2 linked regions of the Prochlorococcus marinus str. NATL2A genome follow. Each later gene encodes a partner of the first gene's protein in a complex. Links are inferred from orthologs where the notes say so. Each region holds a gene or a part of one and is shown in the gene's direction. Other genes may lie near its edges.

Region 1 (9,303 bases):
GAAGACATCAATTGAAGCCGCTACAGTTGCTGGAGATATTTTAAAAGTTTTATCAAGTATTCTAAAAATTGAAGATGAACAGATAGTTACACATCAAGGCATCAGCCCTCATGTTTGGGTTGAGAACATGTCAATTACTGGGGAAGCGTGAAGATTGTTTTTTGGGGAACGCCTAAATATGCCGCAGAAAATTTAAAAACCATCGCTAAGGCCGGCTACGAAGTTATAGCTGTAGTTACTCAACCAGACAGAAAGCGTGGAAGGGGCAAAAAATTGTCACCTTCTCCAGTAAAAGAAGCAGCTGAAGAACTATCCATACCTGTCTATGCAACAAATTCAATAAGTAAAGATCAAAAAACAAAAGAGATACTCCTGAATTTGAAGGCTGATGTTTATCTAGTTGTTGCTTTTGGTCAAATTCTTCCAAAAGAAATATTAGATCAGCCAAAACTTGGATGCTGGAATAGCCACGCTTCTCTGCTTCCTGTTTGGAGAGGAGCTGCACCAATTCAGTGGAGCATAATTAATGCTGATGCCAAGACAGGTATTTGTATTATGTCAATGGAAGAAGGCTTAGATACAGGACCAGTTATTGAACAAGAGTCAACAGTTATAAAAGATTCAGATAATCTTGAGATACTTACGAATAGACTATCGGTAATGTCATCAAAACTTTTACTTAAGTCACTTGAAAAAATAAAGCTAACCAAAGGATTAAACAAATCATCAAGACTTAAACAATTGAATGCAATTGAGCAGAGAAATTTAAATGGTATTCCAAGTTATGCAAGACAAATAACAAAAGAAGACAATTTAATAGATTGGAATCAAGATGCAAGAAAGATATTAAAAAAAATTCAAGGATTATACCCCAATGCTTATACATTGTATAATGGTAAAAGAATAAAGATTTTAGATGCAATTATATCTTGCGATAATAATCAATCTAAAGAAAGTCAAGATATAAAAAATCAATCAAAATCAAATAGAATACCTGGAGAAATATTTATGATAAATAAACAAATTGGTATAAAAATAATGACAAATGATTTTCCTGTTCTAATTAAATATGCACAGTTAGAAGGCAAAAAAGCAACAGACAGTTATACGTTATCAATCCAGTCAAATCTTAGCATCAATGATAAACTTGGAATCTAAACATTACTAATAGAACTATTCTTCTTTGAAAAGCCCCAAATGAAAAGAAATAACATTACCAAGAAGAATAAATATTCAGGTATAACTAATTTGAATAAAACTAATTGAATGATTAACTTTAATCCAATAAGTCCAACTGCAATATAACCAGCTTTTTCTAAATTAATATATATCTCAAGCCATTTAATAAATAGTCCAGATGTGAAACGTAATGCGATAACTCCGATAATTGCTCCAGTAATCACTAAAAGGAATTGATCGCTTATTGCGACAGCTGCTGTAATACTATCTATAGAAAAAGCTAAATCAGTTACTGACAATAGAAGAATTACCTTAAATAATGAAATATTAGATTGTTCACTATTTTCGATTAAATTTTGATTAGAGCCATTATTGTTCAAAGATAAAAACTTTGAAATTGAAAGAGAAATCAAATAAATACCACCAATAAGCTTAACTGGCCAAAAGTTTAAGAAAAATTGAGCCGTAAGAATTACAAGTATTCTTAATAATAAAGCGATAAATATACCAATATTTAGTGCTTTTCTTTGCAGATTAATATTATTCAGATTCTTAGTTATTGAGGCAAGAGCCACTGCGTTATCAGCTGACAATACAAGCTCTAATGAAACAATAACAGGCAAAAGAGGAGCAAGTTCAACCCATCTATCAATACCATCCAGTAAAGGAGTTAAGGATCTGAGAGATGCTGAATCCATTAAATTAAAGAAAAAGAGCTATTAATATTGTCTGTTTGGTATATGTTAACTCTAATTATTCAATTCAGTGCTAAGTCAATAGGGTTATGAGAATCGAATCAAAGCTTTGCCACATATCAGAAAATAAAGCTGTTGTTCAAGTAAATGGTTGGCTTAATGACAGAAATTTAGGAAGTGCTCTAGCAGAGGGGCCAACAGTAGAAGTTGCAGAAGATAAAGCCATATCAAGACTGAATGAAAGGATAAATGCAGTCACAAAAGATGTGTCGAGTATTAATACTAATAATGAACATAAAACCAAAACTCCATTAAGAATTGAACTTCCTAATAGTGAAAAGGTTGAATTACCTAAAAGAGAAAAGGTTGAAGATATTAATATCAATCATGAGCCAAATGATTGGAGTAGCGAATTAACAGCGATAGATGCAGAAATTGAACGGCTAAAATGGTCCAGAGATGATGAAATAAATTTCCTAGAAAAAAAATTAGGTTATAATAATCGAAATAAAATAACTAGCTATGCTGATATAGTGAAGTATCTATGTCTATTAAAAAAGACTGATATTCCAAATCAATTCAAAGTATCAAATGGGAATCTCAATACTTTAATAGAAGAGTCTGACATTATACTTAGGGATTTATCATGGGATCATAAACAGGGACGAGAATTTCTACAAAAGGAGTTTAATGTTTTAACTAGAAAGGAACTTAGTGAAACACAATTAGTATCATTCGTTGAGAAGCTAAAATTGATTCGAAATGAATATCTAGCTCATTAAGCCTTCTCAATAAGACAATTAAAATGTTAGGGTTAATTAGATAAAAATAAGTAAAAAAGAATAGTGTCCTTAGAGTCAATAGCAAAATATTTAGAAAACCATCATTTAACAACTGAGTTGATTGAACGAACAAATAGAGAAGAAAGATTAATATTAACAGGAGCATCGCGGACAGCAAAGGCATTAATAACAACTTCGCTTGCTAAAAATGAGTCCAAAAGATTATTAGTAATTGTCCCAACATTAGAAGATGCAACTAGATGGTATCCCCTTGTAAAAGATTGCGGTTGGACTAAGACATGTTTATATCCAACAAGTGAAGTCTCACCATATGAAACTACGCAGGTTACTTCAGAAATCATTTGGGGTCAATTACAAGTACTAAGCGATATATTGGAATTAAAAGATGATGAGAATATCGCAATAATTGCAACAGAAAGATCTTTACAACCACATCTGCCCCCATTTGAACACCTTAGAGAAAAGTGTATTAAATTAAACGTAGGTGATGAAATAAATCTAAGTGATTTATCTTTAAAATTGAGTGAAAGTGGATATATCAAGTCTAATAATATAGATCAAGAAGGAACATGGACAAGACGTGGAGATATTATTGATATTTACCCTGTTAGTAGTGAACTTCCAATTAGATTAGAGCTATTTGGTGATCTATTAGATAAGATTAAAGAATTTGATCCAATTTCACAAAGGTCATTAGATCAAATCAACAATGTATGCATAACACCCACGGGTTTTGATCCACTAATCATTAATAAGCTTATATCAACTGACAACAAGGATATATCGAGTTTATTTACTAATGATGAGTTCTCTGAGTTAGTAGATTCAAATAAATTGGATTCAGCAAAGAAATATTTAGGAGTTGCATTTGACAAGCCTTCATCATTATTAGATTACTTAGATGATAAGACATTTATTGTGGTTGATGAGAGGTTTCAAGGTATATCTCATGGGAAAGCTTGGTATAATATTGTTAATGATAATTATACAGATGTAATTACTACTATAAAAGGTAGTGAAGCAACAAAAACTATATTTAAACCTAATCTTCATAAAGACATTAATGATATATATGATTCTCTAAATAATTATAAAGGTATTGATATAACAGATTTAGAAGACACTACAAAGAAAACGAATGTTTTTAGTATTTCAAGCAAAGTTCATAATTGGCTGCCTAATCAATACGGTAAAATAAGTTTATCTTTAAAAGATTACATCAAGAATAAATATTCTATTTGGATAATTTCAGCACAACCTAGTCGTGCAGTTTCTTTGTTAGAAGAACATGAATGTATCTCAAAGTTTATACCTAATAATACCGATCTTAATGGTATCAAAAATATTATCGATGACAATATTCCAGTAGCTATTAAAAATAAAAATGAGGGTGAAATTGAAGGATTTTATCTTCCTGCATGGAAAATTGCACTATTAACGGATAAGGAGTTTTTCGGACAACAAAATATTTCTACGACTGGTTATATAAGAAGAAGAAAACAATCTCAAAGTAAAAAGATAGATCCTAATAAGATGAAACCAGGCGATTATGTTGTTCATAGAAATCATGGAATTGGTTTATTTCAGAAAATTGAAAAATTAAATATTAATGGAGAGTCAAGAGATTATTTGGTAATAAAATATATGGATGGAAAGCTAAGTGTTGCTGCAGATCAACTTGGAAGTCTAGGTAGGTATAGAAGTTCAAATGCAAAGACTCCTACAATTAGTAAATTAGGAGGAGCTAATTGGAACAAAATAAAGGAAAAGGCAAAGAAATCCGTTAAAAAAGTTGCTATTGATTTAATTAAGTTATATGCAGAAAGAAGTAAAGAAAAAGGGTATAAATTCCCATGTGATGGGCCCTGGCAAAACGAATTAGAAGACTCATTTCCATACGCACTTACACCTGATCAAGCAACAGCTACATCTCAAGTTAAATCTGATATGGAAAGTGAAAAGCCTATGGATAGATTAGTTTGCGGCGATGTTGGATTTGGGAAAACAGAAGTTGCTATACGAGCAATATTTAAGGCTATTACCTCAGGAAAACAAATAGCTTTATTAGCACCAACGACTGTATTATCTCAACAACATTGGAGAACTATTTCTGATCGATTTGCTCCTTATCCTATAAAAGTTTCATTACTCAATAGATTTAAAACAAATAGTGAAAAAAAACATATAGTTAGTGGCCTGAAAGATGGACAAATTGATGCAGTTGTTGGTACACATCAGCTCTTGAACAAAAAATTAGTTTATAAGGACTTGGGACTTCTAGTTATAGATGAAGAACAACGTTTTGGAGTTAATCAAAAAGAGAAAATAAAGGAATTAAAAAAAAGTGTAGATGTATTAACCCTTTCAGCGACTCCAATTCCAAGAACACTCTATATGAGTCTTTCTGGTGTCCGTGAAATGAGTTTAATAACAACACCGCCTCCCCTACGAAGGCCAATTAAAACACACTTAGCACCCCTCGATAATGAAATAATAAGAAGTGCAATTTCACAAGAGATTGATAGAGGTGGACAAATATTTTATATTGTTCCTCGAATAAAAGGAATAGAAGATGTAGCAGAGAAATTAAAAATTATGATCCCAAATGTGAAATTATTGATTGCACATGGTCAAATGGAGGAGGGAGCATTAGAGAATGCAATGCTTGCATTTAATGCAGGAGAAGCCGATATTTTGCTTTGTACAACTATTGTAGAAAGTGGATTAGATATTCCTAGAGTAAATACTATTTTAATTGAAGATTCTCACAAGTTTGGTTTATCTCAACTTTACCAATTGAGAGGCAGAGTAGGCCGAAGTGGAGTACAAGCACATGCTTGGTTATTTTATCCAAGCGATGAGAAATTAAATGAGACATCAAGGCAACGTTTAAAGGCTATAAAAGAATTTAGTGATTTGGGCAGTGGTTATCAGTTAGCCATGAGGGACATGGAAATTAGAGGCGTTGGAAATATCTTAGGTATTGAACAAAGCGGACAAATGGAAACAATAGGATTTGATTTGTATATGGAATTATTACAGGAAACTATTGCCGAAATACAGGGGCAAGACATTCCTAGTGTTGACGATACTCAAATAGATCTACCTGTGACAGCTTTTATACCAGGAGATTGGATAACTGATCCAGATGAAAAAATAAATGCATATAGATTAGCCACACAATGCGAAAACAATGATTCATTAGTTCAATTTGCTAGCAACTTGGTTGATAGATATGGAACATTACCAAAAGCAGTTGAATCATTAATAGAAGTAATGAAATTAAAAATAATCGCTAAAAAGTGTGGCTTCTCAAGAATCAAGTTATCCAAACCAAATGTTGAGCTTGAGACAATGATGGATGAGCCAGCATTCAAGTTACTAAGAAAAGGTTTGGCTAATCACCTTCATGGAAGATTTATTTATAAGAAAGGGGATAAGTGTTCAACGGTGACTATTCGAGGGCTCGGAATCTTGGATAGCGATAAACTTCTAGATCAATTAACTGAATGGCTAAAACTTATGAATTCAGAAATAAACGCTTAATAAATCAAATTTTCAATTCAGTAAAACAAGCGGTCAATTATTCAATTGGTTGAACAAAATGCCTTAAAAGTAAAAGATTGCTATAGTCACCAAAATTTGAGTATTTTTACCTTGGGTGAAGTAATAGAAATTAGTTCAAACCAATATGGACTCAGCCTTTTTAGCGGAATGATAAGTCTTTTAGCATTAGGGGTGTATACACTTTTGACTGTAGACGCCGGAAACGACGATGATGATTCTGACTCTGGAAGTGGTGGCTTGATGCAACCAGTCAATTAATTGAAGATCAATTAGTTATTAGGTTTGAAAGCCTCTCTCTAAAATCACCCTTAGCAATACCACCTTTAAGCTCACCAATAATCTCAAATTCTCCCTCCGGATCATTAACTAATAGATAAGTAGGCCAGCCCATACCTTCTTTTGTAGGATATTGCTTTAATAATATTGGTCTATATTTTCTATAAACCACTGTATCTTGTAGTTTTACGCTAATAAATTCTATACCTAATTCGGTCGCAACTTTAGAATCAAAGAAGCTCATCCTGTGACAAGTTCCACAATCCTCAGAACTAAATTTAATTAGAGAACAGGACATAAAAAAAAACTATTATGAATTTATACTAAATACAAGTATTCATAAAAAGTAGATCAGTAATTAGACTTATTGTTTCTTGCAATCACTGAAAAAAAAGGATCACTCTCTGATGAGTAAAACCCAAAAAGCTTTTTATCTTGAGTTTTCTCATTTAATATTTTTTCTATCCTCCATCCATTAGAAGTAAGGACACTAGTTACATATTCAATTCTTTTTTCCTCTGACGAATATGTCCAGATGTTTGGAGCTTTTGTCCAGAATGCTCGATTAGTGAAGGAGATTATCAATAATGAATCAGATTTGATAACCCTTGATAGTTCTAATGAAACTTTTTCAGGATATTGAAGATATTGCCAGCCTGCAACAATTAATCCAACATCAACAGAAGAATCTTCAATTGGCATATTTTGTTTCTTATTTAAATTTTGTACGAAGAACCTATCAAGTCTTTCATTAGAACTTAACTCAGCTTCATTCATTCCATGACCAATAACTTTTTTATAACTAATATTAGATGGTAAATGACTTACCCAACTACTCATTAAATCTAAAATAATGTGATGATTAAGCAGATACTCAGTGTATAAACTTGTCAGCCTATTTCTGAATGAATCGCTAAGGTGATGAACAAATCTTGGCTGTTGATAAAAGATTTCATCGTCACTAATATCACACTTATTCCTATCGTATGATGAGAGTTTCATCCTAATCAATATATTTCGTTAATACTAGTAGAGTTTTAATGTATTAGCGTATATATAAGTAAATTAATAGACAATATATCAATCTAAAGCCAATTAATAGATTATTATTTAGTTAATATAAACCTTATTCATTTATAGTTTGAGATGATTTAGTAGGTTCGCTCAGATCAAATTTATTATTGGTAGGGATCAATAACATAAGGGAGCTTGTAGATAAAAATAAAATGAATGCATAAAATAAAGCAAATCTTTTCTTTGATTTATAAGCACTAGAATTAATATATCTCTTGCTGTAAGGTCTATCTAAAGTGATATTCCAATTAAGGTTAAATCTGGAATCAAACCTCAATAGATCTAAACATTGAGTAAGATCAGACAATTCTGAATCATCTAATATAATTTCTAGAGGCTTAACATCTTTCTTTGTACTATTAAGACGTAATTTATGACTACTGCCAAATGGAGAGATCATTACAATATTTTTTTTTGATATAAATGTTTTTCGAATTCCAGAGATATACGACCGTGAATATTGAAGAATTACTTGCATCAAGTTTTCAAGATGTTCCTTTTCACCCTCTAGTGTAGGTGAGCCGATTATTTTCAATGTCCATGAAGATAAGATACCAATAGTATTCTCTGAGTCTCCATTTGAAACATCTGGCATACCATCTAGTTCTAGAGATGAAGAGTTTTGATCAAATCTATAAGATAAATTAATCATTTATATAAACTAAGATTGGTGATATAAAGAAGCTTTAAGTCGACAAGCACCACCTTTTCCACAAGACAAAGAAAGAATGACTAATAACTCTCTAAAAAATTCATGCTTATCATCATTTAATAAGGAGATTATATAACTACGCTTCAAATTCATCCTCTCGGATATAAGTGACTTAAGACGTGAACTAAATAAAATCCATCGCTCTTGATTCAGTGTCTTAGATTCTTTGGAGGAAAGTAATTGCCTAATAAGAGGATAAAGGTTTTCTGCCATGGAAGAAATAAGTTCAACAAGAGAATCTATCTGCTCAAATGAGAGTGATGAAAAGGTGTGACTTTTCCTCAACGGGTTAGAACATCTAATTTTCCAGAATTGAACTCTACTAGTGAACTCATCTGATAAACCAATATTATTAGCCTTCAAAAAGAGGGAATCCATTGCATTGATTTGAAGCGTTTCGATAACTAAAAGTAAAAAATCAAGTTTTTTAGAGGCATCCTTTGAAATAAAACAATTTAAATAACCACTTTCACCACAGGTTTTAAAATTATTGGATTCATTAATGAATTCTTTACTATGCGTGGCAACTAAATTAGAAGTCTTCATAGTGTCAATAATGACAGGAGTTTGCTGATTTGCTAGCTTTAATGTTGGTTTAATAAAATCGCACACCTCAAATATTTATATTGCATGGATCACTTAAAAAAATACATTACAGAAATAAATGATTACCCGAAAAAGGGAATTGTCTTCAAAGACTTAAACCCAATATATAAAGAGCCCAAGATATGGAAAGAATTAATGTTTCCTCTTCAGAACCTGATATCTACTAAAAAACCTGATTATATTGCTGGCATAGAATCAAGAGGATTTATTTCTGCATCTGCATTGGCATTTAAGCTTGAGATAGGTTTAATTACTATTAGAAAACCTAATAAATTACCTGGAGAAGTAATAGGTACTAATTATAAGCTTGAATACGGTGAAGACAGATTAGAAATCCAGCAAAATATAATGGAAAAGGATAGTAAGATAATGTTATTTGATGATTTACTAG
Region 2 (7,307 bases), 920 kb from region 1 along the record:
AGTTTTCCATCCAACAGAGTCTATTTTTGAAGCTAAGATATTTACTAATTCATTTCTAAGAAAAAGACCCTTTTTAGAAAATAAAAAATCAATTGTTTGATCTAATATTTTTTCTCCATCAAGTAGTTTTTCCTTTGTAGCGCTTTGTAGAAGATCGTCTAATCTTTCTAATTTTAGAGTATTTTCATCAAAAAGCATTTCTTTTAAACTATTTCTTAATTCTGGATTTTCATCTTCCATTAGTCTTCTTGCGAAATAAGGATATGCAGCTCCTAGTATTTTAAAATTAGGGTCAACACTTAGTGCTATGCCTTCTAAAGTAATTAAAGATCTGATTATTAGTGCATAATAAGGTGGTAATTTAAAAGGAAATTTATACATAATTCCAGACATATCATCTGTTACGGCTTTAAAATCCATTTTGTTTACGCCTATTTCCAAAGCAGTAGTAAATACACTTTCAAATGCTGGCGCAATTGGAGTTAAATCAACATCTTCAGAAAGAAATCCTAGTTGAACAAAATCATTAGAAAGTTTATCAAATCTCCTGTTGACAAGATGCACAACTGCTCTAATTAATCCAACCCTAGATTGTTGCGTAATATCACTCATCATCCCAAAATCTAAATAACATAATCGTCCATCTTTCATTGCTAAGATGTTCCCTGGGTGTGGATCGGCGTGAAAAAAACCGTGCTCAATAAGTTGCTGAAGACTACAACTTACTCCAATTTCCACCATTTCATTTGGATTAATTCCTAAATTTTTTACAGCTTCTATATTTGTTAATTTTGTCCCATCGATCCATTCCATTGTAAGCACTCTTCTACTTGTTGCTTTTCTATAAATTTTTGGTACTGCAATTTTATCATTTCCGCTATGAAGTTCTTTAAATTTTTCTGCATTATTTGCTTCATTAATGTAGTCCATTTCTTCAAATATTCTCTTACCTAGTTCGTCTATTAATGCAACTAGATCGCTTCTAATAATCCCTATATTATTTTTAAACCAGATTGCTATATTTCTTACTATATATAAATCTAAAGTTATTTGCTCTCTTAATCCTGGTCTTTGAATTTTAACAGCAACTTGCTCTCCACTTTTGAGTTTTGCTTTATGTACTTGACCTAAAGATGCAGCTGAAATCGGTTCTTTATCTATCTCTGCAAATATATTCTCTATTTTATTATCTAAATCTTGTTCAATACAAGCCATTGCGAGCTTACTATCAAAGCCAGGTAGTTGATCTTGAAGTTGTGCTAATTCTTCTAAAACAGTTGGCGGAACAATGTCTGGCCTAGTCGAGAGCGCTTGTCCAGCTTTAATGAATGCTGGTCCTAGATCTACCAGTAGTTTTGTAAATTCTTTCGCCCTAAAAGTTTTTCTTTCATCTTTGTCTAGAGAACCAATTAACTTTTCCCATCCAACGCCTAGCAAAAATAATCCAATTGGTAAAAGTGTTTGCCAGAGTCTTCGAAGTAGACGAATTGGATTTTTTTTGTAGATTGAGTCAATAGCCACCGGGTCATATGAAAGTAGACCTGAGGCTTCAATAAAATCGCTTAATTCTTCGGCCATTTTATTATGGCAAAGTTCTACCTCTCTTCTAATTCATTTTACTCTCAGTTTGCGTCTTTTTGGTTGCTTTGATTCATGTTAAACAGTCTTCGCTTTCAAAATATAGCTCTATTTGGGAATACAGAGATTGACTTTGAAAAGGGGTTTACTGCTTTTACTGGGCAAACTGGCTCAGGTAAATCAATATTTATTGATACCTTAAATGCTTTATTAGCTAATAAAAAAACTCCTCTAGATAATCGATTAGTTGCCGAAGGTTCTCTCTGTTCATCAATTGAGGGGGTTTTTTCTGTACTCCAAAACACAAAAAATTGGCTAATTAATCAAGAATTGGACATTGATGAAGAATTAATTGTGACAAGGGAATGGCGTTTAAAGGAAAATAAATATAAATCTAGATTTAGAATTAATGGCGTAATAGTTAATAGAGATCAAATATCAGAATTGAGATCCCTTTTATTAGATTTTACTCTACAAGGTGATACCTATATTTTAAATAATTCATTACATCAATTAAGTTTATTAGATTCTTTAGGTCTAAATTTAATTAAGGAATCGATTACTAAGGTAAAGCAAAATTGGAATATATGGAATGACTCTAATTTTAGATTAGAGGAAGCGCGAGTTAGAACTATGAATTCCAAAAAAGAGTTTGAGGAAATGAAATACATATATCAAGACTTAGATAAATTAGAATTAGAAGATCCTAACGAACAAATTAAGTTAGAGACTGATCAGAATCGTTTATCCAATATTCTAAGATTAAAAGAAGGCGTTAAATCATTATTAACTCGTTTAAATGAAAGTTTAGATGAGTACCCATCTATTTTAGACCATGCTGATTTCTGTATTAATGAATTAAAGAGTCTTTCTCAAATTGATTCTTCTTTAGAACCTATTTCTGAGTCTTTTTATACAATAACTAATAATCTTAATGATTTAATTTATCAAATTAATGATTACGAAAAAACATTAGATATTGATCCGTCTTTTTTAAATGATTTGCAAGTTAGATTATCTACTCTCAAATTTTATCAAAAAAAATATCAAAGAAATATATCAGATCTTATTCAGTATAAAAATGAGTTATTCAATTCTTTATCTCTGCAAGAAAGTTCTAATAGCATTAATGAGTACTCTTCTGATGAAAATAAAAAAAGAACTATAAGAGACAAATCTAATAAAGATTTATCAGTTATAAGAAAAAATATTGCTTCACAACTTGAAGAAAAATTGATTATTAGCTTAAAAAAATTAGGTATTCCTAATGTTCGCTTTAAAGTCGTCTTTGAAGAATGTGAACCAACAATCAATGGTATTGATAAAGTCAACTTTATGTTTTCAGCAAATCCAGGTATCCCTTTAGCGTCTCTTGCTGAAACAGCCTCTGGTGGAGAGAAGTCTAGGGTTCTTCTTGCAATAAAGGCAATATTTTCTACATTTGAAAATTGCAATTTATTGATTTTTGATGAAATTGATTCGGGTGTTAGTGGATCAATTAGTAGTTACGTAGCTAATTTGCTTTGTGAATTAGCAAATCATCGTCAAGTTTTTTGCGTGACTCATCAACCTTTAATTGCAGCATTTGCTGATAATCATTTTGCTTTAAAAAAGAGTGTTATCTCTGGTCACACAAAGTCTGATTTTATTAATTTAAGGGAAATCTCAGATAGGCAAAGGGAATTGGCTTTATTGGCTGGCGGTGAAATTGTAGAAGCGAATGCTTATGCGGCGAGCTTGCTGGAACATAAGGCTGCATGATGAGCATATCTTTTTATATAATTAACCATTAGTATTTTTCCCTAATGGGAAGTCCGAAACCTAATTCAAAAAAAAATGCATTAAATAATGGTTCTTCTAGCGAAGATGTCATAACTATTCGTGGTGCAAGGCAACATAATTTAAAAAACGTTGATTTATCTATTCCAAGAAATCAATTGGTTGTTTTTACAGGTGTTAGTGGAAGTGGTAAAAGTTCTTTAGCTTTTGATACTATTTTTGCTGAAGGGCAAAGACGTTATGTGGAGAGTTTGTCTGCTTATGCAAGGCAATTTTTAGGTCAGGTTGATAAACCAGACGTTGATTCAATTGAAGGTTTATCACCAGCAATTTCAATTGATCAAAAATCAACAAGTCATAATCCGCGTTCAACAGTTGGAACAGTTACGGAGATACAAGATTATTTTCGTTTGCTTTTTGGAAGAGCCGGGGAACCTCATTGCCCTGAGTGCTCTAGGCCAATTAAGCCCCAAAGTATAGATGAGATGGTTGATCAAATTAAGACTCTTCCCGAAGGATCTAGATATCAATTACTTGCACCAGTCGTCAGAGGTAAAAAGGGAACACACTCAAAATTATTATCTGGACTTGCTGCAGAAGGGTTTGTTCGAGTAAGAATTAATAAAGAAGTGAGAGAGTTGGCAGATAATATTGAATTAGATAAAAATCAAGTTCATTCTATTGAAGTAGTGGTTGATAGATTGATTGCGAGAGAGGGTATCGAAGAGAGATTAACTGATTCATTAAGCACTACTTTGAAAAGGGGAGATGGTTTAGCAATCGTTGAAGTAGTCCCTAAAAAGAACGAAGAACTTCCTAAAGGTATTGAAAAAGAAAGATTATTTTCTGAGAATTTCGCTTGTCCAGTTCATGGGGCGGTAATTGAGGAATTATCTCCAAGATTATTTTCATTTAACAGCCCATATGGAGCTTGTCCTGATTGTCATGGTTTAGGTCATTTGAAAAAATTTACTTGTGAGAGGGTTGTACCTGACCCATCTTTACCGGTTTATGCTGCTGTTGCACCCTGGAGTGATAAAGATAATTCATATTATTTTTCATTATTATTTTCAGTTGGCGAGGCATTTGGTTTTGAAATAAAAACTCCTTGGAAAGATTTAAAAGAGGAGCAAAAAAATATTTTGTTAAATGGTAGTAAGGAACCTATTTTAATAAAAGTAGATAGTAGATATAAGCAAGATTCGGGATTTAAAAGACCTTTTGAAGGTATTTTACCTATTTTAGAAAGACAATTACAGGATGCGAACGGAGAAGCTGTTCGCCAAAAGTTAGAGAAATACCTTGAACTAGTTCCATGTGCAAGCTGTCATGGTAAGAGGTTACGTCCGGAAGCACTTGCTGTAAAGCTTGGGCCTTTTGCCATAACTGATCTCACTTCATCAAGTGTTTCTACCACTCTTGAGAATGTTGAAGAATTAATGGGTTTAGAAACAACTAATAATTCAAAGCAATTACTTTCTAATAAACAAAAGAAGATTGGGGAATTAGTCCTCAAAGAAATTCGATTACGGCTTCAATTTCTGTTAGATGTTGGACTTGATTATTTAACTTTAGATAGGCCCGCAATGACTTTATCTGGGGGGGAAGCTCAAAGAATACGCCTTGCTACGCAAATAGGTGCTGGTTTAACAGGAGTTCTTTATGTGTTAGATGAACCTAGTATTGGACTACATCAAAGAGATAATGATCGATTATTGTCTACATTAAAAAAGCTACGTGATCTAGGTAATACTTTGGTGGTTGTAGAACATGATGAAGACACGATAAGATCAGCTGATCATTTGGTAGACATTGGACCTGGTGCAGGTGTGCATGGAGGTGAAATTATAGCTCAAGGATCTTTGGATAATTTGTTGACAGCAAAAAAATCATTGACGGGTGCTTATCTTAGCGGGCGCTCATCTATTCCTACTCCTACTAGCAGGAGAGATTCAGTACAAAGAAAATTACGTTTGATTGATTGTAATAAAAATAATTTAAAAAATGTTTCAGTTGATTTTCCATTAGGCAGATTAGTTGCTGTTACTGGAGTAAGTGGAAGTGGTAAAAGTACTCTGATAAATGAATTACTTCATCCTGCTTTAAATCACTCTCTAGGCTTGAAAGTTCCTTTTCCAAAAGGATTAAAAGAACTGAAAGGTATTAAATCTATTGATAAAGTTATTGTTATTGATCAATCTCCAATTGGTAGAACCCCAAGATCTAATACTGCTACTTATACAGGTGCATTTGATCCTATACGCCAACTTTTTGCAACCTCTGTTGAAGCAAAAGCCAGAGGATATCAAGCAGGTCAATTTAGTTTTAACGTTAAAGGTGGAAGATGCGAAGCATGTCGTGGTCAAGGTGTAAATGTAATTGAGATGAATTTTCTTCCTGATGTGTATGTTCAATGTGATGTATGTAAAGGAGCTCGATTTAATCGCGAGACATTACAAGTCAAATATAAAAACTATTCTATTTCCGATGTCTTAGAAATGACTGTCGAGCAAGCAGTTGATGTTTTTTCTGCTATACCTCAAGCTGCAGATCGATTAAGGACGCTTTTAGATGTTGGGCTTGGATATATTAAACTTGGTCAACCTGCTCCAACACTATCTGGAGGAGAAGCTCAAAGAGTAAAACTTGCCACTGAGCTATCTAGAAGAGCTACTGGTAAAACTCTTTATTTAATCGATGAGCCTACAACTGGGTTAAGTTTTTATGACGTTCATAAATTAATGGATGTTATTCAGAGATTGGTAGACAAAGGGAACTCAATTATTGTTATCGAGCATAATTTAGATGTTATTAGGTGTTCAGATTGGATTATTGATATGGGCCCTGAAGGAGGTAATAGAGGAGGAGAGATTATTGCTATGGGAACTCCTGAAGAAGTGGCAACAAATAAAAATAGTCATACAGGTGATTATTTAAAAAAAGTTTTAGAAATGCACTCTTCTAGATAGTTTAATTTTTTCATTTTTGTACACATTCCTTAATATTAAATATTGCTTTTTGATTCTTTCAATTTTTAAAACTCTAAATATCAAGTGATAGACAGAATATTAAAAAACTTAATTACTTATAAGTTTATTTTTATACTTTCTTTAGATTTAATGAGTAATAAATGAATTAAGAATCCAGAATATCTTATTGAGGTTTTGCTTGGGGCTAAGACTTTTACATTTAAATTTGCATGGTTTAATCCGTTCACATGATCTTGAGTTAGGTAGAGACTCAGATACTGGAGGACAAACTTTATATGTTTTAGAATTAGTAAAAGGACTTGCAGCAAGACCAGAAGTTGAAAAAGTCGAACTTATTACAAGATTAATTAATGATAGGAAAGTATCTTCTGACTACTCGAATCCTGTTGAAAAGATATCAAGTTGTGCTGAAATTATTCGATTGCCTTTTGGTCCAAAGCGTTATGTAAGGAAGGAGTTGTTATGGCCTTACTTAGATGATTTAGCTGATCGCATAGTTGAAAGATTGCAAAAAGAAAATAAATTCCCTGATTGGATTCATGCTCATTATGCCGATGCTGGTTATGTAGGAGCATTGGTTAGTCGAAGATTAGGATTACCATTAGTTTTTACGGGCCATTCATTGGGCCGTGAAAAACTGAGAAGATTATTGGCTGCTGGAATTGATCATGATCATATAGAGCAAACTTATTCAATTAGCAAAAGAATTGATGCAGAGGAATTAGCTTTAGCACATTCAAATTTACTTATCACAAGCACTAAGCAGGAATCTGATGAACAGTACGCTCGTTATGGACGATTTAGCTCAAAAAACGTAGAAATAATTCCACCTGGTGTTGATTTAAATCGCTTTCACCCAGTAGATATTAATTCAAAGGATGAGGAAAAAGAATTAAACAAGCTTTTTAAACCTTTTTTGAGAGATTTAAATCTTCCACCACTCTTAGCTATATCAAGGGC

What was found. Proteins that work in one complex are often made in the same cells at the same time.
Region 2: the proteins of mfd (region 1) and uvrA are in contact, whole or in part, in a crystal structure (PDB 4DFC), measured with the Escherichia coli proteins. The link is inferred for Prochlorococcus marinus str. NATL2A from one-to-one orthologs.

Annotation. Positions count from the first base shown.
Region 1 is NC_007335.2:912,398-921,700, forward strand. Bases 2,382-6,423 are described here. They hold mfd (transcription-repair coupling factor), read left to right. Parts: upstream 2,382-2,719; coding sequence 2,720-6,223; downstream 6,224-6,423. Other genes in these bases: PMN2A_RS04805 (hypothetical protein), read left to right, coding at 2,382-2,656; PMN2A_RS04815 (hypothetical protein), read left to right, coding at 6,269-6,423. Also shown: PMN2A_RS04790 (TldD/PmbA family protein), read left to right, coding at 1-151; fmt (methionyl-tRNA formyltransferase), read left to right, coding at 148-1,158; PMN2A_RS04800 (TerC family protein), read right to left, coding at 1,155-1,877; more of PMN2A_RS04805, read left to right, coding at 1,964-2,381; more of PMN2A_RS04815, read left to right, coding at 6,424-6,502; PMN2A_RS04820 (hypothetical protein), read right to left, coding at 6,510-6,818; PMN2A_RS04825 (methyltransferase domain-containing protein), read right to left, coding at 6,872-7,522; PMN2A_RS04830 (DUF4335 domain-containing protein), read right to left, coding at 7,647-8,246; PMN2A_RS04835 (DUF3038 domain-containing protein), read right to left, coding at 8,256-8,918; PMN2A_RS04840 (adenine phosphoribosyltransferase), read left to right, coding at 8,937-9,303. UniProt on the Escherichia coli protein: Couples transcription and DNA repair by recognizing RNA polymerase (RNAP) stalled at DNA lesions. Mediates ATP-dependent release of RNAP and its truncated transcript from the DNA, and recruitment of nucleotide excision repair machinery to the damaged site.
Region 2 is NC_007335.2:1,833,436-1,840,742, reverse strand. Bases 3,056-6,526 are described here. They hold uvrA (excinuclease ABC subunit UvrA), read left to right. Parts: upstream 3,056-3,383; coding sequence 3,384-6,326; downstream 6,327-6,526. Other genes in these bases: PMN2A_RS09910 (HAD family hydrolase), read left to right, coding at 6,514-6,526; PMN2A_RS09920 (DNA repair protein RecN), read left to right, coding at 3,056-3,339. Also shown: PMN2A_RS09925 (ABC1 kinase family protein), read right to left, coding at 1-1,578; more of PMN2A_RS09920, read left to right, coding at 1,654-3,055; more of PMN2A_RS09910, read left to right, coding at 6,527-7,307. UniProt on the Escherichia coli protein: The UvrABC repair system catalyzes the recognition and processing of DNA lesions. UvrA is an ATPase and a DNA-binding protein. A damage recognition complex composed of 2 UvrA and 2 UvrB subunits scans DNA for abnormalities.